DNA from 3 places in the Deinococcus yavapaiensis KR-236 genome. Region 3 is predicted to be linked to each of the others. Evidence: riboswitches for the same ligand, from Rfam matches in the RefSeq annotation. Region 3 holds a riboswitch; each other region holds the start of a gene.

Region 1 (9,673 bases), on a different contig from region 3:
AACTCGAAGTTTTTGGCCGTCCACGTGCCGATGCCTTTCGGGCTCAACGTGGCCTGAAGGTTGCCGAGGTTCAGCGCGAGACCTTTCGATCCGTAGCGTCCCGTCCCCGAGAAGGTCAGCCCTTCGTATTCCAACTGCTTGATGCGTAGGCGAAGGTCGCTCGGGGTGCCGTTCGCCGTTCCTCTGATGAGGACGCCCGACGGACGTCCGTCGACGCTCGCGCTCGTCGCACCCGTGCGCAGGTCATAAGAAGCGCGTACGCGACCCGCCAGCGCTTCACCTGCCGCCGTGAGTTGGTCGCCTTTCAGTGTCGCCGTGACACGAAGAGGATCGCGGAGCAGGTGGCCCGTCGCCGTGGCGACGACCGACTCTCCGAGCTTCCAAGTCGCCGCGACGTGCTGATTCTCGTCCAACAGGCGCGTCTCGGCGCTGCCGGTGGCGACGCTCGTACCGTCGGCGGTGAGACGGTACGCGGCGACGAGGTCGCGAAAGGGAACGCTCGCGATTTCACCCTTGGCTCCGCTCGCGTTCACCTCGACGCTCGAACGGTCCCAGCCGCCCGCCGTCGCCTGTAGCTTCAAGACGCCGCTTCCGTCTACGCCGAAAGCACGGGCGAGGTTCGACACGTTGGGAGTCGCTTGGGCGGTGATGTCCCAACGCTCGCGGGCGAGGTTCGCCTTGCCCTTCAGTGTCACGGGACCGCCGAGCCCGACCCCGGCCAGGGTCGTGTCGAACTGGTCGCCGCGCTGATGCACTTCACCTCGGATGTCGCGAACCGTCACGAACGACGCTTCCGGGACGATCAAGAGGCCGCCCGTGAGCGTGAGGTCGCCGCGAACGTCGCCGCCTCGCAGGGTGTAGCGACCTCGGAACTCGCCGCCGCGGACGCCGTTCCAGTATTGCCGCAGCAAGGTCGCGTCGGCGCGGACGTCGGCCGTCGCGGCGAGATCGCCGTTCTCGACGGCGTAACGTGCAGCCACGTTCGCCGTTCCGTTCTTCGAGACGGCGCGGACGTTGAGCGTGCCGTCGCGTCCGCTGACCGTGAGGCGGGCGTTCGGCAACGCCAAGCCGCCGGAGTTCACGTTGACGCGCACGTCCTGCACGTCGAGGTCCTCGGGCCAGACGCGCCATCCGCCTTGCGCGGGCTGAGACAGCACCTTCTTGAGGTCGACGTTCACGTCCGCGCCCTTCACGCGGCCCGTGATGCGCGCCTGCTGGCCGCCGAGATCGAGGCTACGGACGCCCAGTGTCACTTCGTCCGCCCGTCCGCTCAGTCCCGGCCCTTCGATGCGTACGCCTCGAAGCGTCGGACGCCAAAGCGGGCCCGACACCGCGGCCGCCGAGATTTTGGTATCCCCCGGGATGCGCGACAGGAGTTGACGTCCATAAAAAGGTGTTCCGAAGAAGAGCAAGATGAGCAGGATGCTCAAGGTGAGCAAGAGCATCCATCGGAGGCGAGTCACACAGGCATTCTAGAAGATGAGAGATGAGGACGGACTACCATGAAGGCAGCCTTCAGTCAGATTCGTCAGGCGGCGCGGGACTTTACACTGCCGTCATGCGAATGACCGCCCTCATTTCCGGAACGGTGCAAGGTGTCGGATACCGCCGTTACGTGCAAAGGCACGCTCTCGACCTCGCGGTCGCCGGTTACGCCGAGAACTTGTCGGACGCCCGCGTCGAAGTCGTCGCGGAAGGTGCGCGCGAAGATTTGGACCGCTTGCTTCACTGGATTCGCCGAGGCCCTCCGCACGCTTCGGTCGATCACGTCGACGTTCAATGGAGCGAGGAAACCGGACTGTCGGGCTTCTACGTCTATTAGCGAATTGACTTGCCGAGTTCTGCTGATTACGATGCGCGCATGACCCTTCGCTTCGACATGATCGGCCTCGTCGTGCTCGACATGGCCGCGTCCGTGGCGTTCTACCGCTCGCTCGGCTTGACGTTTCCCGAAGGCGCGGAAAGCGAGGGGCACGTGGAGGCGACGTTGCCGAACGGCTTGCGCTTCGCCCTCGACACCGTCGATGTCATCCTCACGTTCGATCCGGCTTGGAAAGCGCCGATCGGCTCGTCGCGCGTCGGCCTCGCCTTCCTGTGTCGATCGCCCGAGGACGTCGACGCCAAGTTCGCCGATCTCGTCGCGTCGGGCGTCACGCCGCACAAGGAGCCGTGGGATGCCTTTTGGGGACAACGCTACGCCGTGGTGAAAGACCCGGACGGCAACACCGTCGACCTCTTCGCCCCGCTCTCTTGACGCTTCGCCGAAAACCGCATAACCTGTCTCATGCTTGGCGTCACGTCCGAGCAACTCTTATCAAGAGCGCCCGAGAGACCTGGCTCACCGACGGCGCAGCAACCGGCCCTCATCACGGCAACGGTGCTCCCTCCAGCCTGAGAAATCGCCGACGATGGCGCGCCTCGGGACCGATAAGGGAAGGCAAGGTCACGAAATACTGATCCCCTTCTCTCCGGAGAGGGGGATTTTTCAGTCCCCCGAAGCAACTTCAAGCTCGCGCCCCTTTGGGGCCGCCTTGTTTCTTATGGAGGACTCTTCATGACGCACGACGCTTCTCGCAAGCCCCGCTTCGAAACCTTGCAAGTCCACGCCGGCCAGTCGCCCGATCCTGTCACGGGCTCGCGCGCCGTGCCGATCTACCAAACGACGAGCTACAACTTCAAAGATGCCGCCCACGCCGCCGATTTGTTCGGCCTGCGGGCGTTCGGCAACATCTACAGCCGCATCATGAACCCCACCAACGCCGTGTTCGAAGAGCGCATCACCGCCCTCGAAGGCGGCACGATGGCGGTCGCCGTGGGCTCCGGGCACGCCGCCCTCCTCGTGACGATCCTGACCCTCGCGCAATCGGGGGACAACTTCGTGTCCTCGCCGAACCTCTACGGCGGCACGTACAACCTCTTCAAGGTGACGCTGCCGCGCCTCGGCATCCAAGTGCGCTTCACGTCGTCCGAAGAGCGCCCCGAAGAGTTCGCCGCTCTCACGGACGACAAGACGAAAGGCTTTTACCTCGAGACGCTCGGCAATCCCGCCCTCAACGTGCCCGACTTCGATGAAATCGCGAAGGTCGCGCGTGACTTGGGCGTCGCCGTCATCGTCGACAATACCTTCGGGCAAGGCGGCTATCTCTTCCGGCCATTCGAGCACGGTGCGAACATCATCACGCACTCCGCGTCGAAGTGGATCGGCGGACACGGCACGGCCATCGGAGGCGTCCTCATCGACGGCGGCAACTTCGACTGGGGCAACGGTCGCTACCCGCTCTTCACCGAGCCGAGCCCCTCGTACCACGGCCTCAACTTCTGGGAGACCTTCGGTGAAGGCAACCCGCTGGGCCTTCCCAACGTCGCCTTCGCGATTCGCGCGCGCGTCGAGAACTTGCGCGATCTCGGTCCGACGCTCGCGCCGCACCACGCCTCGCTGTTCATCCAAGGCCTCGAGACTCTCAGCTTGCGCGCCGAGCGGCACGTGGAGAACACCCGTAAGCTCGCCGCGTGGCTCGCGACGCGCCCCGAAGTCAGCAAGGTCACGCACCCCGACTTGCCGTCCCATCCGCACTTCGAGCGCGCCCGCAAGTACCTTCCGAAAGGCGCGGGCTCGATCCTGACCTTCGAATTGCGCGGCGGACGCGAAGCGGGCGAGGCGTTCGTGAACAACGTCAAGCTGGCTTCGCTGCTCGCGAACGTCGGCGACACGAAGACGCTCGTGATCCACTCGGCGAGCACCACGCACAGCCAACTCACGGAAGGCGAGCAACGCGCGGCGGGCGTCACGCCGGGTTTGGTTCGCGTGTCGGTGGGCATCGAGCACATCGACGACATCATCGCCGACTTCCAGCAAGCCTTCGCTCGCGTTCCGGAGCTGGTATGAGCGTGGCCTTCGACCTCTTCCGGGACGTCGACACGACCCGCACGCAGACGGCCTTGCTGTTTCGCGATCGTCCGCTCACGCTCGACTCGGGGGCGCAAGTTCGAAATCTACGCGTCGCGTACCGCACGTGGGGCAGCCTGAGTCCCGCGAAGGACAACGCCGTCTTGATTCTGCACGCCCTTACGGGTGACGCGAACGCGGACGTGTGGTGGCCCGCCCTGCTACGTGAAGGCGGCGCGCTCGATCCGAACCGCTCCTTTCTCGTGTGCGCGAATGTCGTCGGCGGGTCTGCGGGCAGCACGTCGGCCGCCGAACTCGGCCATGACCTCACGATTCGGGACATGGTGCGCGTTCAAGCCGAACTTCTCGACCTCCTGGGCGTCGACAAGGTCACCGTCATCGGCGGATCGATGGGCGGAATGCTCGCCCTCTCGTTCGTCACGCAGTACCCCGACCGGACCGAGCGGGCCGTGATCGTCGGAGCGCCGCAGCGGCAAAGCGCGTGGGCCGCCGGTTTCAATCACGCCAAGCGCGCCGCGATCGCCCTCGATCCCGAACGCGGCCTCGAAATCGCGCGGATGTTCGCGATGCTAACGTACCGCTCGCCGCTCAGCTTGGAGCTCAGCCAAAGCGGTGAAAGTCCTTGCACACCCGGTGCGCGCGCCATCGACACCTACCTCGATCATCAAGGCGAGAAGTTGCGCCGCCGCTTCGACTCCGCGAGCTACGTGTGCCTCACCAAGGCCATGGACGCTTTCGACGTGCCCGACGCCGCCTTGCGCCGAAACGAAGTGCCGACGCTCGTCGTCGGGATCTCGTCCGACGAGTTGTATCCGGCGTCGGAAGTGCGCCTGCTCGCCGCGAAGCTGGGTGAAAGCACGTACTGGGAACTGCAAAGCCCGCACGGCCACGACGCCTTCCTGATCGACGCCGACAATCTCGCTCGGCGCGTGAAGAGCTTCCTGGGCTGACGTCGGAGCTTCCGTGATGGGGCGAGGCGAACGATCGTTCGCCTCGCCCCATCACCGCTCACCGATCGTTTATCATCGATCTGCATGACCCCCTGCAGCACCACGTCGCGGATTTGGCAGGAGGAGCGGTGACCCTGCCCGACGCGGAGGCGCCTTCGGACCGGACGCTTTTGCGGCGCACGTTTCAGTCGGCGCGCTCGTTGCTTTCACGCATCGACGGACCGTCCGACGACGACTACCGAACCTTGATGGACTTGGCGGCGGCGCTCATCGACGGCCACGACGCCGCCGCGTTGTTCGTGCGCGAGCGGGGCACCTTTCGTGTGCGCGTCACGTCGGGCGCTTCGGCGGTGCTCATCGACCGACGTGTCGACGCCAAGGCGTTCTTGCGCTGGTTCGACGCGCGATCAGGACGACCCGAAGGTCGGCCACGGGCTCCTCTGGTGTGCCGCGGCCACGACGCCCACTCGGCCGAAACCTTGTTGATCGCGGGCGAAGACGAAATGCCGCCCGGAACTCCGCACGTCCGAGCGTCCCTCACCGTTCCCGTCGAGGTGGACGCCCGAATCACCGCCGTGCTGCACCTCGAAAACCACTTCGACGAGAATGCCTTCACGGGGGAGCAGGAGCAGACGGCGAGCGAAATCGCCGAGCACGTCGGTTTTCTGCTGACCGCCGCCGAGCACCGCGCGCGAGAAGCGGCGCGCAACCGCGAGTTGGAAATGCTTTCCGCGTTGAACGTCGCCTTGCGGCCCGCCCGAGCGCCGGGGGAAGTCGAGGAGATCCTCGTTCAGCAGACGGTCGTCCTGCTCGGCACGCGGTACGCGACGTTGTTGCGCTACGATCCCGTCCGCGACACGCTCGTCACGACGGCTTCGTCAGGACAGCACGCGCCCGAGTCGGGCCTCTTGCTGCGGCGCGGTGAAGGCTTGTCTTGGACGGCGGTCGAGGCTCGGTCCGTGACCTGCTTTCAAGACGCCTTGCGAGATCCGCGCGCGTTCGTCCTCACGCCCGTCGAGTCGCTCGCGACGTTGTACGCGCCCCTCCTGGCCGCGTCGGGGGAATTGCTCGGCGTGCTCGCCGTCGGTCGACTCGACGCGCCGTTCACGACCGCCGAGGTGCGCCTTGCCGAGGCGTTCGCGTCGGCGGGCGCGACCGCCTTGGAACGCGCGTTGGAGACGCGCGCCGTCAAGGAAACCCGAGAGGGCGCCTTGCTCGCCTTGGGGCGCGCCCTCGAAGTGCGCGACTTCGAGACGCGCGGGCACACCGAGCGCGTCGTGCGTTGGGCCGAGCAACTCGGGCGGGCCTTCGGCTTGCCGAGCGGCGAACTCGAAGCGTTGCGTCAAGGCGCGTACTTGCACGACATCGGCAAATTAGGTCTGCCTGACGGCGTGTTGCTCAAACCCGGCGTGTTCGAAGAGCACGAGCGTCGCCTCATGCAAGCGCACACGACAATCGGAGACGCCCTCGCGCGTGGCATTCCGACGCTGCCCGAGCAGGCACGTCAAGTCGTGCGCTTCCACCACGAGCGCTGGGACGGCGCGGGCTACCCGGACGGGCTGGTCGGCGAGGCGATTCCGCTGCTCGCGCGTCTGTTCGCCGTCGTGGACGTGTACGACGCGCTGCGCAGCGCGCGTCCTTACAAGCGGGCGTGGACGCACGAAGCCGCCATGGCGGAAATCGAGCGCGAAGCGGGCCGTCAATTCGACGCGCGCGTCGTCCGCGCCTTCTTGAACCTCGTGCGCACCCTCGAAGACTGAGCGTGGATCTTCACGCAACCTTCAGTGTCGGGCACGCCGACATCCGATCCTTTCCAGGCTGCGAACAACAGAGTGAAAGGTAGGAAAAACCATGAAGAACATCATCCTGTCCGCCCTCGCCCTCACCGTCACGCTCGCCGCCGCGCAAGGCACCACGCCCATGACGGGCATGAACATGGACACGTCGTTCGTGCGCGTCGTGCACGCCTCGCCCGACGCACCTGCCGTGGACGTCTACGTGGACGGAACGCGCACCGTCGCGGGCGCCGCCTTCAAGGCCGTCACGACGTACGGCAACGTGAAGGCGGGCCGCCACAACGTCGTCGTGACCGTCGCGGGCGACAAGAGCAAGAAGGTCCTCGAAACGAACGTGACCTTGCGCGCCGGAACGTACTACACCGTCGCCGCGCTCGGCAAGCTTTCCAACATCGGCTTGAAGGTCTTCACGACGACGAGCCTCAACACCAACAAGGCCAAGGCGCGCCTCAACGTGTACCACCTGTCGCCGGGCGCTCCCAACGTGGACGTGCTCGCCGTGGACTACAACAACGCCAAGGTCGTGAGCAACCTCGCGTACAGCAACGTGAAGACGGCGTACGTCAACCCCATGGGCGTCAACGCGAATGTCGTTCCGGCGGGCGGGATGCAAGTCGTGAAGAACATCAGCGGCATCAACATCGCGGGTGGTAAGAGCTACTCCGTGTTCGCCGTCGGCGTCGTCGGCGGAACGGGCGACATGGCCTTCACGCTCATTCCCACCGAGGACAAGGTCGTCGCCGACTCCATGTCCGCGAAGTAACGCGCGCTTGAACTCCGGCCCACCCGGAGAGTGTTCCAAGACAGGAGGGGAGCGAGCGAGGATCGCTCCTTTCTCCTTTGATCCAAGACCTGCATACTTGAATTGACGAAAGGACGAGGCATGAACCAGCTGCGAGGCAAGCTTCTCATCGCGTGGACGACGGCCGCCCTCCTGAGCGTCCTAGGGTACGCGCTATGGCGCGCGAACCTCGTGGGCTTCGCGCCTCAGGAACTTTTCAACCGCGTCACGCAAGCGCTCGGCGTTCCGCGCGTCTTTCAGTTCATCCACTCGATCCTCGGGATCGGCCAAGACGCGAAGATCCTCGCGTTTCTCTCCGTCAGCCTGCTTTGGCTGGGCGGTTCGACTCTGCTCGGCCTGCTGCGTCCTTGGCTGGGCGCGGTCATCCTCGGGGCGCTCCTGCTGACCTTCGCGCCGCCCCTCGACGCCCTCGTGTACGGAGTCTCGTTCTTCCTGCTCCGCGTCCTGCTCGACCGTGTCTTCGCGCCGCGCGCGCAAAGTGCGGCCCCACTTCCCGTCGAGCCGAGCCGCCGCACGACCCTCGCCCTCCTCGGAGGCGGGTCGGCCCTGCTCGTCGGCGGCGGTTTGCTGAACTTCTTTCGTCAGGTGAACGGCGTCGCGCAGGCCGCTCGCGTCGTGCCCGGTCAGCCCTTGCCGTTCGGCGTCACTCCCGTCTCGCAGTTCTATTACGTCTCCAAGAACCTCGAAGCCTTCGATCCGAAGCTGAAGGAAGAAAACTGGAGGCTGAAGGTGGGCGGCCTCGTGAGCGAAGAGCGCACCTTTACCCTCGCCGACCTCCAAGAGATGCCCGCCAAGACGCTGGAACTGACCTTGTCTTGCATCTCCAACCCGCTCGGAGGGCCGCTTATCAGCAACGGAATCTGGCGCGGCGTTCCCGTGTCGGACTTTCTGCGGCGCGTCGGCGTGCAGAAGGGCGCGAAGTACGTCATCTGGGAAGCCGCCGACGGCTACATCGAGTCGCTGCCGCTCGGTCAGGCCTTCGAGGAGGACGTTCTGCTCGTGTACGAACTCAACGGCGAGCCCTTGACGCAAAAGCACGGCTTTCCGCTGCGCGTCCTGATTCCCGGGCGTTACGGCATGAAGCAGCCGCGGTGGATCACCGCGATTCGCCTGTCCGACACCGACGAGGCGGGCTACTGGGTGCAGCGAGGTTGGAGCAAGACCGCCGTCGTCGAACTCACGAGCCGCATCGACGTTCCAGCGGAGCTCAATCCCATCGTGAAAGCCGACGAGTCCACGACGCTGCACGGCATCGCCTTCGCCGGGAAAAAAGAGATCACGAAGGTCGAAGTCAGCGTCGACGGCGGCCGAACGTGGCGCGCCGCGCGCCTGGAACCCAAGCGCTCTCAGCACGCCTGGACCTTGTGGAGCCTCGACTGGACGCCGAAACGCGGCTCGTACCAACTCGCCGTGCGCGCCTGGTCGGGCGACGAAGTTCAAAAGAGCGCCGAAGCCGACGCCCTCCCCGAAGGCGCGACCGGCTACCACCGCTTTATCGTGACGGCGAGCTGAGCGGGTCCTCGCCCCCCGCGAGGACGCCTCGAACAACTCCGATTCAGCCACGAAGAGCCCCCTCACCCGTTTCGGGTGAGGGGGCTCTTCGCGCGCGAGGACTTACAGCGTCGTCACGGCGACCGGCGCGCTCGTCGGACGATCGCTGCCGCCCGGCTGCTCGAGGGTCACGCCGAACGTGCTGCCCTCGGCGACGGTGGCGGCGCTCAGGAAGGAACGGTCGCCGAACACGCCCAGAGACGCCGGGACGCCGCCCTTGATTTCCCAAGCTTGATAGACACGTCCGTCAGCGGGACGTTTCTTGAGAGAGGCGAAGACTTGGCCGTTGGCGAGGCGCACGAGCATGCCCATCGACTCGCCTTTCGCGCTCATCAGGGGACGCGAGACGGCGCCCGGCAAGTTCGCGTACCGCGCGATGTTCTGCTGAACGCGCCACTCCTGGTAAGGAGGCGTCAGCGGCACGCCGATCACGAGCAGACCCGCGACGACCGCCGCGAACGCGAGGGCGGGCACGAGGCGGCTTCGATTCGGCTTGGGAGTGAACGGAACGGGTTCTTTCGCCTTGACGTGCGAGAGGACGTCTTGAAACGACGGCGGCGTGACGGGAGCGGGCGGCAGTTGCAGCGCCATGCTCGCGAGCGCCTCTTGTTCTTCGAGCAGGCGGCGCTCTTCTTCCGGATGATCGCGCAGCCACGCTTCGACTTGC
Region 2 (9,673 bases), on a different contig from region 3:
GCCCAGAAAGTCGCCGACGTCCGTGTTCCTTCGGGCGGTTTGAGTGCCAGGCCGCCTTAGAGGCCTTCGCCCGGCTCGGCGTGACTGCCGGGCAAGAAGGGCCGCGTTTGAACCACCGTCTCGGCCAACCGGGAATGTCCTTCGTGCGGGTGCGGTTCGCCTTCATGTGAAGCGCGAGGGGGCGTCGCCCTTCGGCGTCACTCCCGCGTCAGTACGTACACGTCCACGCCGGAGGTTTCTCGCAGGACCGTGTGGATGACGGAGCCTCGCAAAAGCTCTTGAAAACGCGAGCGGCTCGATTCGCCCAGCACGACTTGCGTGACGTGATGTTCGCGCACGAACTGCACGAGGGTCCGGCCGACGCCCCCTCGGTTCTTGAGGGTGTGGAAGGTGCCGCCGAGATCCTCGGTCGACGCCTTGAAAGCCTCCAGAAGTTTGCTTTCGTCGCGGCCGAGCTTGCCCGTTTCGACGTACACGATGTGAAGGTCGCCGTTGAAGCGTGAGGCGATGCGACCGCCTCGGCGGATGAGGCGGCCCGACTCGGGTTCGGCGCTGATCGCGACGAGAATGCGCTCGCGCACGAGTTGAGCCTGGTCGGCATCCTCGCCTTGCACGGCGTCGGCCACTTGCCGCAACGCGAGTTCACGAAGCGCCGTGAGGTTCTCGTCGGTGAAGAAGTTCTTGAGCGCCTGGTCGACCTTGTCGGGCGAGTAGATCTTCCCGGCGCGGATGCGTTCGCGCAGCAGTTGCGGCGTGACATCCACGAGGATGACCTCGTCGGCGTCCGCCACGATTTGATCGGGCAATCTCTCCTTGACCCGTACGCCCGTGATCTTGGCGACGAGGTCGTTGAGGCTCTCGAGGTGTTGGATGTTGACGGTGGAAATGACGTCGATACCCGCGTCGAGAAGTTCGCGTACGTCCTCGTAGCGGCGGGCGTTGCGACTGTCGGGCGCGTTGGCGTGCGCGAGGTCGTCGACCATGACGACGTCGGGATGCAGCTTCAGCAGACCGTCGAGATCGAGTTCGGTGAGTCGGGTTCCCTTGTACTCGAGTTCGCGCCGGGGAAAGACTGGCAGCCCGCGCGCCGCCTCTTGCGTTTCGGCGCGTCCGTGCGTTTCCAAGATGCCCACGACGGCGTTCTTGCCGAGCGAGAAGAGCTCTCGGATTTCGCCGAGGGCGCGGTAGGTCTTGCCGACTCCGGCGGCCATCCCGACGAAGATTTTGTGATGGCCGCGGCGCGCGGGCTCGGCGGCGGGCGCGTTCTCGGTCGGGGAGCGCGCTTCCAGAGAATCTGGCATGACGGACATTGTAGCGCTTGCACCGACGAATGAGGAGCGTCACACGAAACGAGCTTGAAAAGTCGTGAGGAGATGCGACAAACTTAGACGTATCTCATGGAGTCGGGCACTGCCCGCGCTACCATGAAAAGGCGTTAGGAAAGCGCCGCGCCTGCACTTTCGCGTTCGCAGCGTGGCCGCGGACCTCAAGGAGTGGTGTGATCAAGGAACTTATCCTCAGTGGCACGGAATGCCAAGATCACCTCAAGAAGTGCGCCCGCGCTCTCGTCGCCTGCGACGGCACCGTCATCTACAAGGACAGCGTGCCTCGGTACTGGCTCGTCGACGAGGAAAGCGGCTCGATGCGCCTCTTGACGTGGAACGAAATGCAAATCAACTACCCGGAGTTGCTCGACAGCTGACGGACTGCCAAGGGCGGAACGACCATGAAGTCGTTCCGCCCTTTCTTCACGTCTCCAGCCACGCGGCAACCTCGTCACGCCAACTCGTCATGCCCTTGTACGCGAGGTGCTCGGCGGTCATGGAGCGCAAGGCGGCGGCGAGTCGAGCGCGACGATCGGCGTCGGCGGCGACTTCGCGCAGCGCATACAGGTAAGGGCGAATCGTGAAGAAGGCGCCTCGCTCGTCCGGAAAAGGCGTGAGCGTCTGGCGCTCGACGCGCACGAAGGTCGACTCGGGATCGAATGGGCGCTCGGAGCGGTCTTCGTGGTCGCGAGTCGCCGGGTGGTGCTCCAAGCGGTCTGACGTCGCGAGACCCCACGCGAAGCGCGCGAACGGCCCCTTGTGCGTCAAGGCGTGCACGAGGCGCGGCGCCGTCGCGATGAGGGCCGCGCTTCCACCCACGGGCGCGTGAACGGGACCGAACGAACGGCCGATCTTCTCGCGCGGATCCCAATGCTGCGGCGCGCAAACATGAAGGGCCGCCAGCCAGTCCTCTCCGGTGTCGTTCGAGCGCGCGACGATGCTGAAATCCTCGGAAACGTTCAAGGCGAGGAAGTCGAGCGCGTCGAGCGGTTCGACGTTCGCCACCGACGCCGAGAAGCGGGCGGGAAAGCGGGTGAGGGCGCCGATGCTGCCCTCGTCGAGGTTCAGCGTCGCCGACCAACCGAGGAGATCGTTGCGAAGCGTCTCGCCGTTCCAGGAAACGAACTCGCGCGCGTCCTCGGCGAGGCGAGGCAGCATCGCCGCGAGCACCGCTCGCCGCAACATCGGCGACAACGCCGCCTGCTGGTAGAAGAAGTGCAGCTTGGGCCGCGCCTCGATCTTGGCGGTCAGGAAGCGCTCGTACGTCGCGTCGAACGCGAACACGTGCGACTCGATGCGTCCGTGCACGCGTTGCTCGCCGAGACGCGTCAAACCCGCCGAGACGTCGTAACGGCCTGTCTCGAACGGATAGTAGCGAAGAGGCTCGCGGTCGAGAAGTGTGTCGGCGCGCGTCATGACGTCAGTTTAGGTCCGCAGCGTGTTTTGAATCACGCCGAAGTAGATGAGGGCGAGGATCACGAGGCCCGCGAGCACGCGGTAAATCGCGAAGCCCTTGAAGTCGTTCGTGGCGACGAAGCGCAGCAGCCAACCGATCACGAGGTACGCCGTCACGAACGAGACCGCCGATCCGATCAAGACGTTCGCGAGACCCGCCTGACCGAGTTTGTGGGCGTTTTTCAACAAGTCGTAGAGGGTGGCGCCTCCCAGGGTGGGGATGGAGAGGTAGAAGCTGAACTTCGTGGCGGTGGGTCGGTCGAGCCCCAAGAACATGCCGCCCAGAATCGAGCTCGCCGAGCGCGAGAAACCCGGCCAGAGAATCGCGAGACACTGGATGAGGCCGATCCAAAAGCCCTGCACGGGGTTCACGCCCTCCAACCGCGTCGTCGTGGCGGTGCGCGGCCGCAGTTCGATGAGGTACATCAAAACGCCGCCGACGATCAGGGCGGTGGCGACGACATCGGGCCGAAAGAGCGTTTCCTTGATGCGGTCTCCGAAGGCGAAGCCGATCACGACGGCGGGCACGGACGCCGCGATCACCGTCAGCCAAAGGCGCTGAACGTTCTTGTCGCTGCGAATCGAGCGGGCTTGGCCGAGCAGGTCGCGCAAGTAGTAGACGAGGACGGCGAGGATCGCGCCGCCTTGAATGACGACCTCGAAGGTTCCTTGCGTTCCGGCGGGCTCTTGAAAGCGCAACAAGTCCGACGCGACGATGAGGTGACCCGTGGACGAGATCGGGAGGAACTCGGTGACGCCTTCGACGATCCCGAGGATGATGGCTTGAATCCAATCCGGCATGGGGATCAGACTACCGGAAAAGATAAAAGTGAGGCGAAATACGGATTGTTCCACGCGTGCGCTAAGCTCGTGACATGAACGTCAAGGACAGCTTCAGCCCGCAAGAGTGGTTTCGCGTCATGAACGGCCCGGGTCGCGCGGGGCTCGCCGTGATCGCGGCGAGTCCCAGCGGCCTCACCGGCCTGCTCGCCGAGACGGGGGCCATCTCCGACGTCATTCAGGAGATGATCGCGTCGCATCCGACGACGCCGTTGCTCGCCGCGATGGCCGAGGCGTATCAGCACACGACGAGTGACGAGCTGAAGCAGCTTCAGGCGACCGAGACGGCCGAGCGTGCGCGCAACCTCGACGAGACGAAAACCCAAGCCTTCGAAGGGGTGCGTCAAGCGTTGTGGGCCGTGTCGACGAAGGCGACGCCCGAGGACGTCCAAGCGTACAAGACCCTGCTTCTTCGCGTCGCCGAGCGCGTCGCGGGCGCGGCGAAGGAAGGCGGCTTTCTGGGCTTGGGCGGCGTGCAGGTGAGCGACGCGGAAAAGGCCGCCATTCAAGAGCTTCGAACTCTCGTGGAGCCTTCGACCACGCCGTGACGACCGCGCGACGCGTTCTTTGAAGCGCCGAGCCTCGAAGGTCACGACCGGCGGGGCGTGATCTTCTAGGCTCGTAGAGGTGTTGCCTAGGAGAAGTGTCACGGACGTCGTTGAAGACTTGGCGTCACTCTGACACAATGACGCGTATCGCGCGACGCGTTTCGTTTCGATTCGCGCGGTTTCATCTCGAGCGCCCGAGGGACTTGGCCCGGCGACGGCGCGGCAACCGACCCTCATCGCGGCACGGTGCTTTCCAACTCGCGCGGTCGCCGACGATGGCATGGAGGCGCGCGAGAACGATGGAGCCAGTCGATTCGCGTCCCATGGCGCACGAGCCCGGCGGCCCGCGCGCTTTTTTCATTTGGAGTCTCCTTGCAACAACTCAGAGATATTCGAGCGCAGCTTCGGCAGCGCATCCTGATCCTCGACGGCGCCATGGGCACCATGATTCAGCGCGAAGTCCTCACCGAGGAGGACTATCGCCGCGAGGACTTTCCGGACACGCGCCTCAAAGGCAACCACGACCTTCTGAATCTCACGCGGCCCGACCTCATCGCGGCCATTCACCGTGCGTACTTCGAGGCGGGCGCGGACATCGTCGAGACGAACACCTTCAACGCGACGAGCGTCTCTCAAGCCGAGTACAAGACGGCCGCGTTCGTGCGCGAGCTCAACGTGGAGGGCGCGCGGCTCGCGCGACGGGTCGCCGACGAGTTCGAGGCGCGCGACGGACGGCCGCGCTTCGTGGCGGGCGCCGTCGGGCCGACGGCGCGAACGGCGAGCCTCAGCCCCGACGTGAACGATCCCGGCTTTCGCGGCGTGACCTTCGACGAGCTCTCGGAGGCGTACCAAGAGCAGATCGAGGGTCTGCTCGACGGCGGCTCGGACTTGCTGCTCATCGAGACCGTGTTCGACACCCTCAACGCCAAGGCGGCGGTGTTCGCCGCGCAGGAAGTGTTCGCGCGGCGCGGCGTGGCAGTTCCGGTGATGGTGTCTGGAACGATCACGGACGCGTCGGGACGCACCTTGAGCGGTCAGACGCCCGAGGCGTTCGCGATCAGCCTCGGGCACGCGAACTTGCTGAGCCTCGGGCTGAACTGCGCCCTCGGCGCGGACATGCTGCGGCCGCACCTGCGCGCCCTCGCGTCGAACACGTCGGCGTTCGTGTCGATCCACCCCAACGCGGGCTTGCCGAACGAGTTCGGCGATTACGACGAGAGCCCGGCCTACATGGCGCGCATCCTCGGCGATTTCGCCCGCGAAGGGCTGCTGAACATCGTCGGAGGCTGCTGCGGCACGACGCCCGAGCACATCGCGGCGATTGCGGCGGCGGTCGAGGGCGTCGAGCCGCGTCGGCCGTCTCCCCTGCCGCCCGCCTTGCGCTTGTCGGGCTTGGAACCGCTCGTCGTGCGGGCCGGCGAGGCGGCTCGGTTCGTGAACGTCGGGGAGCGCACGAACGTCACGGGCAGCCCGAAGTTCGCGAAGGCGATCCTTTCGGGTGACTTCGACACGGGCTTGCGAATCGCGCGACAGCAAGTCGAGAACGGCGCGCAAGTCATCGACGTGAACATGGACGAGGGCCTGCTCGACGCCGAGGCGGCGATGGGCCGCTTCGTGAACCTCGTGGCGAGCGAGCCCGACATCGCGCGCGTGCCCGTGATGCTCGACTCGAGCCGCTTCGAGGTGCTCGCCGCCGGCCTCAAGAAGGTGCAGGGCAAGGGCGTCGTGAACTCGTTGTCGCTGAAGGACGGCGAGGAGGAATTCCTGCGTCGGGCGGCGCTCGTGAAGCGGCTCGGCGCGGCGGTCGTCGTGATGGCGTTCGACGAGCGCGGCCAAGCGGACTCGTTCGAGCGCCGCGCCGAGATTTGCGAGCGCGCCTACCGCCTCCTCGTGAACGACGCGTGCTTCGAGCCGACCGACATCATCTTCGATCCGAACGTCCTCACCGTTGCCACGGGTCTCGTCGAACACGATCGGTACGCGCTCGACTTCATCGAGGCGACGAGGTGGATCAAGACGAACTTGCCCGGAGCGCTCGTGTCGGGCGGCATCTCCAACGTCTCGTTCGGCTTTCGAGGCAATAACCCGGTGCGCGAGGCGATGCACTCGGTCTTCTTGTACCACGCCACGAAGGCGGGCCTCGACATGGGCATCGTGAACGCGGGCATGCTCGCCGTGTACGACGATCTCGACGCCGAGCTTCGAGATCGCGTGGAGGACGTGATCTTGGCGCGGCGGCCCGACGCGACCGAGCGGCTCTTGGAAATCGCGCCGAAGTTCGCGGGCGAGAAGAAGGCGAAGGTGGACGAGGCCGCTTGGCGCTCGCTGCCCGTTCGAGAGCGGCTGTCGCACGCCTTGGTGCACGGCATCACGGACTTCGTGGAGTCCGACGCCGACGAAGCGTTCGGCGAGCTCGGCTCGGCGCTCGCGGTGATCGAGGGTCCTTTGATGGACGGCATGAACGTCGTCGGGGACTTGTTCGGAGCGGGCAAGATGTTCTTGCCGCAAGTCGTGAAGAGCGCGCGCGTGATGAAACGGGCCGTCGCGCACCTCGAGCCGCACATGCAGCGCGTCGAAGGCAGCGCGAAGGGCCGCGTCGTCTTGGCGACCGTGAAGGGCGACGTTCACGATATCGGCAAGAACATTGTCGGGGTGGTCCTCGCCTGCAACGGCTACGAGGTGGAGGACCTCGGGGTGATGGTGTCGTCCGAGCGGATCTTGGAGGCGTCGAAGCGAGCAGATCTCGTCGGACTCTCGGGCCTCATCACCCCGAGCCTCGACGAGATGGCGAGCGTCGCCGGGGACTTTCAACGCGCGGGCCTCTCGGTGCCCTTGCTGATCGGTGGAGCGACGACGAGCCGGGCGCATACCGCGCTTCGCATCGCGCCGAAATACGCGGCTCCCGTCGTGCACGTCCTCGACGCGAGCCGCGCCGTCACGACCGCGTCGAGCCTGCTCGGCAGCGACCGCGACGCCTTTTTGGTCGAGGTCGAAGCGCAGTACGACGCGGCGAGGGCTCGCCACGGCGAGAAGAAGGTGCGGTTGCTGACGCTCGCCGAGGCCAGAGCGAGGGCGCCGAAGTTCGAGGCGGCCACGACGGCGCCCGCTCGCGCAGGGCGGCACGTCGTTCGTCCCTCGCTTGACGAGTTGGTGCCCTACATCGACTGGACACCGTTCTTCATCGCCTGGGAATTGAAGGGCGTGTATCCGAAGATCTTCGCCGACCCGGTCGTCGGGCCGGAAGCGCGCAAACTCCACGACGACGCCTTGCGGCTCTTGAAGCGGGTGTCGAAAGACGAGAGCTTGCGTGCGCGAGGCGTGCTGGGCTTGTACCGAGCGAGCCGCGTCGGTGACGACGTCCACTTGCCGGAAGCCGACGTGACGTTGCACACCCTTCGGCAACAACGCGACCAGCGCGGACCGAACATCGCGTTGGCGGACTTCGTCGGCGAGGAAGACTTCGTGGGCGCCTTCGGCGTCACGATTCATGGAGCGGAGGAACTCGCCGCGTCCTTCGAGGCGGCGCACGACGACTACTCGGCGATTCTCGTGAAGGCGCTCGCCGATCGGCTCGCCGAGGCGTTCGCCGAGAAGCTTCACGCGGACGTGCGCCGCGATTTCTGGGGCTACGCGGCCGACGAGGATCTGTCGACCGAGGACCTCGTGAAGGAGCGTTACCGAGGGATTCGGCCCGCGCCGGGCTACCCCGCGCAACCCGATCACACGGAGAAGCGAACGATTCTGAAGTTGCTGCACGCGGACGAAATCGGCTTGACGCTCACGGAGTCGTGCGCGATGACGCCCGCCGCGAGCGTGTCGGGCTTGTACTTCGCGCATCCGGACGCGGCGTACTTCGCAGTGGGACGCATCGGGCGCGATCAAGTCGAGGAATACGCGCGGCGCAAGGGGTGGACGGTGCGTGAAGCGGAACGGTGGCTCGCGCCCGTGCTCGGGTACGAGCGCGAGGAGGTGACGGCATGACGGTGAAGTTCGCGGACAAACTCGGTCGATCGTTCGTCGTGACGGCGGAGCTCGATCCGCCGCGCGGTCCGGACCCGACCCCGACGATTTCGGAAGCGACGGCCCTCGTGGGGTTGGTGGACGGGGTGAACGTGTCGGATTCGCCGATGGCGAACCTGCGCATGAACTCGACCGTCACGGCGAGTATCGTTCAGCGTGAAACGGGCCTCACGACGATCGCGCACCTCACGTGCCGCGATCGCAACGTCCTCGCGCTGCAAGCGGACTTGCTGGGCGCGCACGCCCTCGGGGTGCGCTTCGTGCTGTGTCTTCGAGGCGACCCGCCGACGCGCGGCGACCATCCGGACGCGACGGGCGTGTTCGAGCTCGGTGCCGACGGGCTGGCGAGCCTCGCGCGGGGCCTCAACGAGGGGCGGTCGCTCACGGGCCGCGACCTCGGGGGGCACACGGATTTCGGCGTCGGCGTGGCCCTCAATCCCACGAATCCAGACTTGCAAGCCGAGGCGGTGAGGTTGCGCGAGAAGTTGGACGCCGGAGCGACCTTCGCGCAGACGCAGCCCGTGTTTTCGAGAGACGACGTGGAGCGCTTCTTGGACGTCATCGGTACGCCTCCCTTACCGATTCTGTTCGGGGTGCTGCCGATCCGCTCGGCGAAAATGGCGCAGAACGTGTCGAAGTGGGCGAAGGTGCCGACCGAACTGCTGACGCGCGTGGAGGAACGAGGCAAGGCGGCGGGCATCGAGTGGAGCGCGCGCCTCGTGGAGGACTTGCGCGACCTCGGGGTGGCGGGCGTGCACTTGTACCCGCTCGGCAAGCCGGACGTGGCGCGAGAAGTCCTGGGCGCTACACTGCCGGTATGACGAGGCCGAAACGACCTTCCAAGACCGCGGCGCGGCCCGGCAAGCCTGCCAAGACAGATCGACCGACGAGCGTGAAGAGCGCCGACAAACCGCGTCGCTCCGGACCGCGCTTCACGCCCGTGCAACTCAAGGCGCCGCCGCCCGACGCGGTCTTTCGTGATCGTGACGGGCGACCGCACTCCTTTCCCGAGTCCAGCCTCAAGCGCGTCGCGGCCGCGATTTTGACGGAGCGCCGAAAGCCTTGGCGCTATCGTCCGTTTTCCTTTCCGCTTTTCACCGACAAGGGGAACGAGCAGGCGTTTCAATTCGACTTCTACGTGTACGACAACATGGACCAGATTCTGCGCCTCGTCCTCGTGGTGGGCCGCGACAACGCCGAGATTTGGGACAAGGTCGGCCGCTTCAAACGGCAGTTTCCGATGTACCACTACGAGTTGTGGACGCCCGAGAAGCTCGCCGAGTTGCAAGGTCCGAGAGGACGGCTGGGTTTTTAAGGTTTTGTCGTGAGTGAATTAATGTTGTATGTACACCAAGCCCTATAGACCGGCACTAATCTGAAATCGAGCCCTGGCGGGCTCGATTTTTCCTTGCCTCAAGCCCAAGGTCGTCTGTGAAGACGACCTTGTTTCGACGCTTTTCCAGCTCGACCGCCGACCCTTCACCC
Region 3 (9,673 bases):
CGGGCAAGGTGAAGCACGAATCGTCGGCGACGATCGGCAAGATGCCTTCGGCCTTCAGCGTGGCGCGCGCGCGCAAGGCGCGAACGGGCAGCGGTTCTTCGACGTACAGCAAGCCCGCGTCGCGCATGGCGCGCAGAGCCGCCCTCGCTCCTTCGGGCGTCAAGGTCTCGTTGCTGTCCGCGTAGAGATCCACGCCGTGCCCTTCGAATTCGTGCGCGAGGGCCGAGATCACTTGCAGGTCCCGCGCGTGGTCGCGTCCCACCTTGACCTTCAAGACGCGCACGCCCGCCGCCACGACGCGCTTCGCCTCGTTCAGCATGTCGGCCTTCGAGGCGATGCCGAGGATGAACGACGCGCGCACGCGCCGCTGGGGTCCGAGCAGGGCGTCGAAGAGGGTCGTGCCGTTCACGGCGGCCCGAGCGTCCCACAACGCCATGTCGAGCGCGCCGCGCGCGGCGTGATTGTTGGCGACGCTGCCGAGCACGCGGGCGAGGCCCGCCTCGTCACGCACGTCGAGTCCCACGAGGCGTTCCGTGAGGTGGTCGACGATGCCACGGATACTCGCGACCGTCTCGCCGTAAATGGTGGGCCGCGGCGGCGCCTCCGATTGCCCGAGCGCCCCGCCCGCGACGTGAACGCGGATCAAGACGTGCTCGGCGGCGTCGAGCCGCGAGTGCGCGCCCCATTGAAGGGCGCCCTTGAGCGGCAGGCGGTACGGCAGGGCCTCGACACGCTTGATCGTGGTCACAGCCACTCCATGACGCGGCGCGCAATTTCTCGAGCGTCGTACCGAACCGTGTCGAGAATCAAGGCTCGTTCGGACGGCAAGCCTTCCAGCACGCGCACGGTCGCTTCGGGGTCGTAGTTGCGCCGCTCCGTCACGACGATACGCGTCTTGGCGGCGAGGTCGGCCGAGTCCACGTCGAGGCGGGCCAAGGCGTCGAGGGTCTCGTCGTCGAACACGTCACGCACGTCGGCAATGGCGTTCAAGGCTTCGCGGGCGGTCGCGGCCGTGTCCGCCTGCTCGACGGCGTCGAACGCGTCGCCGCGACCGAGCAGGCGACGGACGCGCACGAAGTCGGGCGCCGTGAGGGCCACGAAGCGCGCGAGCGGCAAGTGCCGAGCGGCGTGCGTCACCTCGTTCACGCCCCGCAGCCCATCGAAGAGCAGGACTTCGGCGTCGTTCGGAACGCGAAGCGCCGCGAGCGCCTCGGCCATGCCGCCCGGATGCGCTTGGCGGTAGGCGGCGGTGAGGCGGAAGCGTTCCTCGCGGTCGGTCACGGGCGCGCCCACGAACGGTTCGATCATCACGGCGTCCGTCACGGCGCGGCGGTCGGGCAGCAAGGTGAACGGCACGCCGAGGTCGCGCATCGCGCCGAGAACGGTGCTCTTGCCGACGCCCGTCACACCGACGAGCACCACGACGGGTACGTCGCGCACCCGTCGTTCGCTTCGCGCCGCGTCGCCCGTCCATCCTGTTCCTTCCTGAAGTCGGTCGGTCATCGGTTCAGTCTAGGACGGAGCGCCGAAGCGTTCGGCACTCACTTCTAAGCGAAAAGCAGCATTGTGAAGATTGTGTAAGAACGACGCCGTTACGCTGGCGATGTCGTATGCCCGATGAGCCCGCCGCTTCCCTTCCCCGACTGCACGACGGGCTGCTCGAGCGATACAGAGCTTTCGTGGCGGCCCTCGGCGTGCTGTTCTCGTGCCGCTCGGCACAGGACATCGTCCGGGTCGCGCACGAACAGTTGCTCGCGATTTTCGACGCCCCGATCCTCGTGATCGCGTGGACGCGCGAGCAAGGCGGCTGGTTCTGCCAGATGCGCGAAGGCGACGAGCTGTACGAAAGCGAAATTCCGGCGCGAAACGACGGGTTGTTCGAGCGGGTGCTGGCGGGAACGTTCGAGGCGACGGGCGACGTGTTGGAGTACGCCAGAACGCACGACCTGTTTCTTCGCGAACTTCGCGACGACGACGACGACGACTGGTCGAGGTCTTGGATGGGCGTGCCGCTCGTGATCGACGGACGGACGCGCGGCGTGCTGTCCTTGCAATCGTACGAGCCCAACGCCTTTCACGCCGAGGACTTGGAGTTGCTGCGCGTCATGGCCGCACATCTCGGCGTCGCGTTCGAAAACGCGGAGTTGCGCACGAAGCTGGAAGCCCAAGCGCACACTGACGCCCTCACCGACTTGCCGAACCGACGCGCGTTCGACGAGGCCCTGGAGACCTCGTGGCACGCCACCGCCGAGTGGACGCTCGTCGTGCTGGACGTCCAGGAATTCAAGGCAATCAACGATACCTTCGGGCACGACGTGGGAGACGCGGTGTTGCGCGAACTCGCTCGATTGCTGGCGAGCGTCCCGACGAGTCCGGAAGGCGCCTTTCGCCTCGGCGGAGACGAGTTCGCGTTGCTGCTGCGCGGAGACGGGAAGGCCGCCGCGCATCGTTTGAACGCGTGGTTCGAGGCCGTCGAGCGGTTCTCTTGGCCTCACGGGCACCACGTCGGCGTCAACGCGGGCGCGTGCGAACGACGTGAGGCGTCCAACGCCGAGACTTGGCTTCGTCTCGCCGACCGCCGCATGTACGAGGCGAAGGCGCGCCGCGCGCCGTGGTGACGCTTCGCGCGACGTGCCAAACTCACTTTCGTTTTCCCTCCGGGACGCTACCTTTGCGCCTGTTGCCGTGAACCGTCGCGTGCAACGCTCTTATCCAGAGCACGTCAGGGACCTGGCCCTTCGAAGCGTGCAGCAACCGACCCTCATCACGGTCAAGGTGCTTTCCAGCCTGAAGCGCGCCGACGATGGCATGACGCTTCGGGAGCGATAAGAGAAGGGTCGCACGCCAAATGCCGTCCCCTTCTCGACACATCTTCGGGAAGGGGACGTCTCGTTTCATCCTCCCACCCGCCGTTCGTGCGCTCGGGAGGGCGCTTCTCGTGATCGAATTCCAGCACGTCCACAAAACGTACGAAGGCGGGCACGTCGCCCTGCAAGACTTGAGCCTCGAGGTGAAGGCGGGAAGCGCCTTCGGAATCATCGGTGAGAGCGGCGCGGGCAAAAGCACCGTCACCCGCCTCATCTCGGGCCTCGAAGTTCCGTCGAGCGGCGAAGTGCGCGTCCTCGGGCAAAATCTCGCGGCGCTCGCGGGCCGTGAGCGCCGCGCCGTGCAAAGCAAGATCGGCATGGTCTTCCAGCACTTCAACCTCCTCGCGCAGCGCACCGCTGCCGGAAACGTCGCCTTGCCGCTCGAACTCGCCGGCGTGCCGAAAAAGAAGCGTGACGCTCGCGTGCGTGAAGTGCTCGACCTCGTCGGGCTCTCCGCCTTCGCCGAACGTTACCCCGCGCAACTGTCAGGCGGGCAAAAGCAACGCGTCGGCATCGCCCGCGCCCTCGCGCTCGAACCGCGCCTCCTGATCGCCGACGAGGCGACGTCCGCGCTCGACCCGGCGACGAGCGCGAGCATCCTGCGTCTTCTGCGCGACGTGCAGACCAAGACGGGCCTCACGCTCGTGATCGTCACGCACCAGATGGAAGTCGTGCGCGCCGCTTGCACGCACGTCGCCGTGATGGAGCGCGGCGTGCTCGTGGAAAGCGGCGAGGCGAACGAGGTGCTGCGCCGCCCCGCGCACGCGGCGACGCGCGCCCTCCTCAACGCGCACAAGCCCGACGTGACGCTCGCGCCGCACGAGACGCTCGCGCGCGTGACCATCGAAGGCGGCCTCGGCACCGAGGTCCTCGCGCGGCTCGCCGCGTCGAAGGTGCGCGTCGTGAGCGTCGAGCCGATCGAAGGCGCGGCGGACGTGTGGCTCGCCTTGCCCGAAGGCGTCAACGAACGAGCGGTCCTCGGCGTGGAGGTGGCGGCGTGAACGACATGCTGCGAGACCTCCTCGTGCAAGGCACGCTCGAAACCCTCGGGATGGTCGTGCCGAGCGCCCTCGTCGCGCAACTCCTCGGAACGCTGCTCGGCGTGCTCCTCGTGATCACGCGGCCCGGCCACCTCAAGCCCAACGCGCCGTTGCACCGCGTCTTGGGACTCGTGATGAACGTCGGACGATCGCTGCCGTTCATCATCTTGCTCGTCGTGCTGATTCCGTTCACGCGCCTCGTCACGGGCACGTCCATCGGTTCCACGGCGGCCATCGTGCCGCTCACGGTCGCCGCGATTCCCTTCGTGGCACGCCTCGTGGAAAGCGCCCTCCTCGAAGTTCCCAACGGCGTTCTCGAAGCGGTGCGCGTGATGGGCGCCCGCAACGGACAGATCATCTTCAAGGTGCTGCTGCCCGAAGCGAGAAGCGCGCTCGTCCTGGGATTCACCGTCATGACCATCAGCCTCGTCGGCTACTCGGCGATGGCGGGCGCGATCGGGGGCGGCGGCCTCGGCGACCTCGCCATTCGATACGGTTATCAACGCTTCGAAACGACCGTCATGATCGCCACCGTCGTCATCCTGGTCGTCCTCGTGCAAGCCTTGCAACTTCTCGGCGACTTCGTCGCCCGTAAACTCGACCACCGCTGAACTCAAGGAGTTTCATCATGAATAAAATCGCCATTCTCGCTGCCCTGCTCTCCTCTACCGCCTTCGCCGGAACGCTGCGCGTCGGAGCCACGCCTGTTCCGCACGCCGAGATCCTGAACTTCGTCAAGCCGATCCTCGCCAAGCAAGGCGTGACCCTCGAAATCCGCGAGTTCACCGACTACGTGCAGCCGAACCTCGCGCTCGCCGACGGCAGCATCGACGTGAACTTCTTCCAGCACGTGCCGTACCTCGACGAGTTCCAGAAGAATCGGCCGCTCGGCATCGTCGCGTCCACGAAGGTGCACGTCGAGCCCATGGGCGTCTACAGCAAGAAGCTCACGAGCCTCAAGACCATCAAGGCGGGCGCGACGATCGCCATTCCCAACGACCCGAGCAACTCGGGGCGCGCCTTGAAGCTTCTGGAGCGCGCGGGCCTCATTCGCCTGCGTAAAGAGGCGGGGATCAAGGCCACCGTCCTCGACATCACCACGAACGTCAAGAAGCTGAAGTTTCGCGAACTCGAAGCCGCGCAACTGCCCCGCGCCCTGCAAGACGTAGACGCCGCCGTCATCAACACGAACTACGCGCTCGAAGCGGGCTTCAATCCTGTCAAGGACAGCTTGTTCATCGAAGGCAAGCAAAGCCCGTACGCGAACGTCCTCGCCGTGAAGCCCGCCACACTGAAGAACCCCGACTTCATCAAGTTGCAAAAGGTGCTCAACAGCGCCGAGGTGAAAGCCTTCATCCAAAAGCAGTACAAGGGCGCGGTCGTTCCCGCCTTCTGAATCTCCCCAATCCTCTCGGGGAGGCGCCCCGCGGCGCCTCCCCGCATCGTTTTCAGGCGTCGCCCGTTTGAGCGTGGGGCGCGGCGACGGGCTTGGATTCCGGCGAGCCTTTCTGCCGCAGCACGATCGACAGCAGCACGATCGACGCGACCGCCAGAAACTCGCTTTGCCAGTTCTGCAGCGACTGGAACCAAAAGGTGGAAGACGTCATGAACTCCGCGAGGTCGATGGGCCGCTGACCGTGCGCGATCGCCTCCAAGTTGCGCTCGTCCATGCCGCTCCACCCGTGCAAAACGAACGAAATCGCGAAGAGCGTGAAGAACGCGATGCTGAGCGAGTTCTGGTACAGCGCCAAAGCGAGCCCGCCGCGCTTGACGGGACCCGGAACGTCCGGGCGGTCCTGGAACTCCAGCGGGTCTTGATCGACGGGTTCCTCCTCGTCGATCTTTTTCGATTCCGCCGAGCCTTTCTGGCGCAGCCACACCGTCAAGAGGACGTACGCACCCATCTGAAGGAACTCGCTTTCCCAATTTTCGGTCGTGGCTTCCCAAAAATGCGCCGTGCCGAGATAGCGCGAGAAGGTCACGTCCGTGCCACCATGATCTTCTCGGTCCGAGTTGAAGTCTCGCCATCCCACGAGGGACTGACCGACCCAGAGCATGAGGAAGATCGCGACGACGACGATCCCGAGGTTGTTTTCACGCCAGAAGCGTTGCATGCCGACCTCCTTCGCTTGCCTGCCTTTCCCCGAGCATGAGGGATTGTAGCCACGCCCGCCATGAGGCGCCCTTGAGCGAGCCGCCAGAAGATCTACAGGAACGCGCTCGACCGAACAGCCTGAAGAAAGCGCCAATTTCCTTCCCAGCTCGATCGCCCAGAATGAACGCATGAAGGACCTTGTGCAACAACTCCTCTTTATGGCGATGACGGACGCGACGGGCGGCGCTCGCGGCGGTGACAACCTCGACGGCGTCGACGCGAACGACGAGACGGACGCCATGAGCGGCGGCGACGCGACGTCCGAGGACGGCGACATTCCCGGCGTGGCCGACGAACCCGACACCGAGTACGACGATCCCGACGCGGACTCCGACGCGACGAGTTCCGAAGGCGGAGACGACCAGCCGTATCCCGGCTACGTTCCCGACGACGTCGTGGCCGCGCCCGGCCAAATCGACGAGAACGAGATCGACAATCAGCGAATGGGCGAGGCGGCGATGCGCGACCTCGGCATCGATCCGAAGATGCGCGAAGAAATGCTCGACAACGCCGTCGCCTACGGTCTCGACGTCGAACCGACGAACGTGAACGACGAGCGCGCCTTCGACGACGGCCTGCCCGGCTCGTGGTCGGACTTCAGCGCCGTCACCGAGGACGCTCCGGAAGGAACGACGCGCCTCGCCGATCCGAACGACGACGCGGGCGGCGACGTGAAAGGTCCCCGAGTCGGCGGCGCGGGCGGCTTCGACGGCGGTCCCGCTCGAACGACGCCCCTTCCCGGCAGCGACGACGAGTAACGCTTCCAAGTACTGAAAGGCCCGCGCGGCCCGCACATCCCCGAAGTGAGCCGCGACGGGCTTTCTTCGCCTTCTCGCGATGCACCTCCCGGCGCGCGGTCGGGCCCGAAGTCTGGCGGACCGCGTTTTATGAGTATCATGACGCATGAGCGCCACGGAAGTCGTTCCGTTCGATTGGCATCGGATGTTCATCGGAGACGCGCCGTGGCTGTTTCTGCTCGAAATCGTCTTCAGGACGCTCTTGATGTACGGTTGGCTGCTGCTGCTGCTGCGCATCGTCGGGCGGCGCGGCTTGGCGCAACTTTCCATCGTGGAGTTCGCGATCGTCATCGCGCTCGGTTCGGCCGTCGGTGACGCGCCCTTCTACCCGGACGTGCCCCTGCTGCACGCCATGCTCGTCGTGGCCGTCGTCGTGTTCTTGCAGTGGGGCCTCGCGCAACTCATCAACCGAAGCGAAAAAGTCGAGACGTTCATGGAAGGCCGTCCGACGCTCGTCGTGGACGGAGGCCGCGTGAACTTGCAAGGCCTCAAAGACGTCAGCCTCTCCAGCGAGGAGTTGTTCGAACGCCTACGGCTCGCCGGGGTGACGCAACTCGGCGAGGTGCGCTTCGCGTTCGTGGAGCAAGGCGGCAACCTCAGCATCTTTCGCTTCGAGGCGCGGTCCGTGCGACTCGGGCTTCCGATCGTGCCGCCGCAAGACCTCGTCGATTCGGACGCGCTGGAGAACGAAGCGCGCGCCGACGATCCGCACGCCTGCACGAACTGCGGCGACGTCGAGGCTTCACGGCCCGCCGGACCTTGCCCCCGTTGCGGTCAACGGCGTTGGATTCCCGCGAAGGTCGACGCGTTCGAGGATGCGTGAGCCGCGCGCTCGTGCGACCTCGTGCCAGCAGGGCGGCCGGGTCTCACCGAACGTACGAAGCTCCGTTGAGGTCCAGCGTCGCCCCGGTCATGTGCCGCGCGAGGCCCGACGCGAGAAACGCCACGGTATTCGCGACTTCCTCGGGCGGCACCACGTCTCCCAGCGGGATGTCGCGCGCGATGTCGGCGGCGTGCTCGCGCAAGTATCCTTCGGCCATCTCGGTGCGAACCCAACCGGGCGCCACGGCGTACGCCAAGATGCCGTCGGGCGCGTACCCACGCGCGATCGAACGTGTCAGGGCGATGACGCCTCCCTTGGACGCCGCGTAGTGCATGGACTCCGGATTGTCTCCCCGAAAGGCCGCGCGGCTCGCGACGTTGATGATGGTTCCGCCGCCTCGCCCCCGAAAGTGCACGATCGCTTCGCGGCACAGATCGGCGACCGCCACCAAGTTCACCTGCAGGGTGCGGGCCCACGTTTGCGCCCACGCGCTCGCCTCGTCGTCCACGGTCACGCTCGGCGCGATGCCCGCGTTGTTCACCAGCACGTCCACCCGCCCTTGCCACGCCACGGCGTCGCGGAACAATGCGGTGGCCGCGCCGGGACGACCCAAGTCCGCGCCGAGCGCGACCGATCGCTCCGATCCGAGTTCCTCCACGAGCGCCCTGGCTTCCTCCTCGTTGCGCCCGTAGTGCACGATGACCTGCGCGCCCGCCGCGGACAACGTGCGGGCGGTGACCGCGCCGATACCGCGTGAGCTTCCCGTCACGAGAATCACTTTCCCCGTCAAGTCGAGCATGCGCCTCATTATGCAAGCCGACGAACCAAGTTTCTTCGTGCCGTCCGTTCGCCCCGCCGACTTCGGCGCCTCGAAAGCAACTTCGAGGACGCGAGTGGATTCTGCGTCCACAGACCGTTCCTCGACGGGTCACTCGGGATCACGTGAAAATCACTCGGCGATTTCTAGCATGCGGGCATGTCACGAATCACATGGCGTGTTCTCGTTTTCGTCGCGATGCTGGCCGCTCCTCGGGCCGCCGAAGCGCAGCAGGGAGCTTGGAGTGACGCGGCCGTGCTGTTGCCCCTCAAGGCGCAAGAGCGGGTGCTGCTCGATCACAAGGCCGAACTGTGCCGTCCGACCGCCGCTCCGCTCGTCGCGGCGCCCGGCGGAGGCGGCGGGCGGGACATCGAGCGCGAAATTCGCGTGCTCGAAGAGCAACTGAAGGCGCTTTCCGCCAACGACCCACGGCGAACCCAGCTTCAGCGCGACCTCGAAGAACTCAAGCGCTTGAGAGACGCCCGCCCGGTCGGCGCCACGCTTGCCCAAGGCTTGCCGCAGGCGCTCGCCAGCATCGACGCGCGGCTGCGCCGCAATGCCCGCGCGCACGACGCGTTTCTTCGCAGCCCGGAAGCGAAGAACCTCCAGATGGCCGAAGTCGCGGCGATCACGGCCATCGCCGAGGGCCGACTCGAAGGTGCCTTGGCAGCCCTCACGGCGGCCGTGACGCTCGACTCGAACAATCCGTCACGGCTGGTGAATCTCTCCGGAGTGCTCGACCAGTTGGGAATGGCCAACGAAGCGCTGCTGGTGTTGCAGGCGGCGGACGCGCTCGGCGGCGCGAGGGGCTCGGTGGGCGGCGTGCCCTTTCAAGCGTTGGCGCTGAACAATCGGGGAGCGGCGCTTCTCGCGCTGGGCCGCTGGAAGGACGCCGAAGGGCCCCTCACGCAGGCGCTCAAGCTCGCGCCGCAACTTGCGGAAGCCAACACCAACTTGTCGCGCGCGCAACTGTGCCAAGGCCGAACCTCGGAGGCCGCGCGAACGTTCCAGGCGGGCATGCGACGCACGCCGAACTCGCAGAGCCCCCGCGATTTGCCGGTGGACTTCGACTTCACCAAGACCGGCGAGGGCGGAGGCGACGACAGCAGTTCGCTGTCCTTGCGTTCCGCCGAAGAGTCGCGCGTGCGCCGCCCCGCCTCGGCCTTGTTCGACT

What was found. A riboswitch is a leader RNA that binds a small molecule or an ion and turns the genes downstream of it on or off. The one in region 3 is predicted to bind S-adenosylmethionine.
Region 1: it holds a riboswitch for S-adenosylmethionine, as region 3 does, so the genes downstream of both, DES52_RS06740 (O-acetylhomoserine aminocarboxypropyltransferase/cysteine synthase family protein) here and DES52_RS12035 (methionine ABC transporter ATP-binding protein) in region 3, are expected to answer to the same signal.
Region 2: it holds a riboswitch for S-adenosylmethionine, as region 3 does, so the genes downstream of both, metH (methionine synthase) here and DES52_RS12035 (methionine ABC transporter ATP-binding protein) in region 3, are expected to answer to the same signal.

Annotation. Positions count from the first base shown of each region.
Region 1 is NZ_QJSX01000004.1:199,610-209,282, reverse strand. Features, by position in the region: gene DES52_RS06755 (translocation/assembly module TamB domain-containing protein) at 1-1,463, opposite strand, end outside; gene DES52_RS06750 (acylphosphatase) at 1,559-1,822, shown strand; gene DES52_RS06745 (VOC family protein) at 1,862-2,254, shown strand; SAM riboswitch class I at 2,309-2,434, shown strand; gene DES52_RS06740 (O-acetylhomoserine aminocarboxypropyltransferase/cysteine synthase family protein) at 2,555-3,886, shown strand; gene DES52_RS06735 (homoserine O-acetyltransferase family protein) at 3,883-4,857, shown strand; gene DES52_RS23410 (HD-GYP domain-containing protein) at 4,986-6,617, shown strand; gene DES52_RS06725 (DUF4397 domain-containing protein) at 6,709-7,416, shown strand; gene DES52_RS06720 (molybdopterin-dependent oxidoreductase) at 7,537-8,967, shown strand; gene DES52_RS06715 (anti-sigma factor) at 9,070-9,673, opposite strand, start outside.
Region 2 is NZ_QJSX01000001.1:50,804-60,476, forward strand. Features, by position in the region: gene DES52_RS00275 (universal stress protein) at 198-1,301, opposite strand; gene DES52_RS00280 (hypothetical protein) at 1,499-1,702, shown strand; gene DES52_RS00285 (heme-dependent oxidative N-demethylase subunit alpha family protein) at 1,749-2,741, opposite strand; gene DES52_RS00290 (undecaprenyl-diphosphate phosphatase) at 2,751-3,581, opposite strand; gene DES52_RS00295 (hypothetical protein) at 3,656-4,168, shown strand; SAM riboswitch class I at 4,347-4,474, shown strand; gene metH (methionine synthase) at 4,541-8,149, shown strand; gene DES52_RS00305 (methylenetetrahydrofolate reductase) at 8,146-9,009, shown strand; gene DES52_RS00310 (hypothetical protein) at 9,006-9,503, shown strand.
Region 3 is NZ_QJSX01000009.1:30,118-39,790, forward strand. Features, by position in the region: gene DES52_RS12020 (enolase C-terminal domain-like protein) at 1-748, opposite strand, end outside; gene DES52_RS12025 (AAA family ATPase) at 745-1,503, opposite strand; gene DES52_RS12030 (GGDEF domain-containing protein) at 1,611-2,618, shown strand; SAM riboswitch class I at 2,706-2,832, shown strand; gene DES52_RS12035 (methionine ABC transporter ATP-binding protein) at 2,939-3,868, shown strand; gene DES52_RS12040 (methionine ABC transporter permease) at 3,874-4,518, shown strand; gene DES52_RS12045 (MetQ/NlpA family ABC transporter substrate-binding protein) at 4,536-5,303, shown strand; gene DES52_RS12050 (DUF6766 family protein) at 5,356-6,021, opposite strand; gene DES52_RS23295 (hypothetical protein) at 6,191-6,820, shown strand; gene DES52_RS12060 (DUF421 domain-containing protein) at 6,966-7,682, shown strand; gene DES52_RS12065 (SDR family NAD(P)-dependent oxidoreductase) at 7,726-8,481, opposite strand; gene DES52_RS12070 (tetratricopeptide repeat protein) at 8,659-9,673, shown strand, end outside.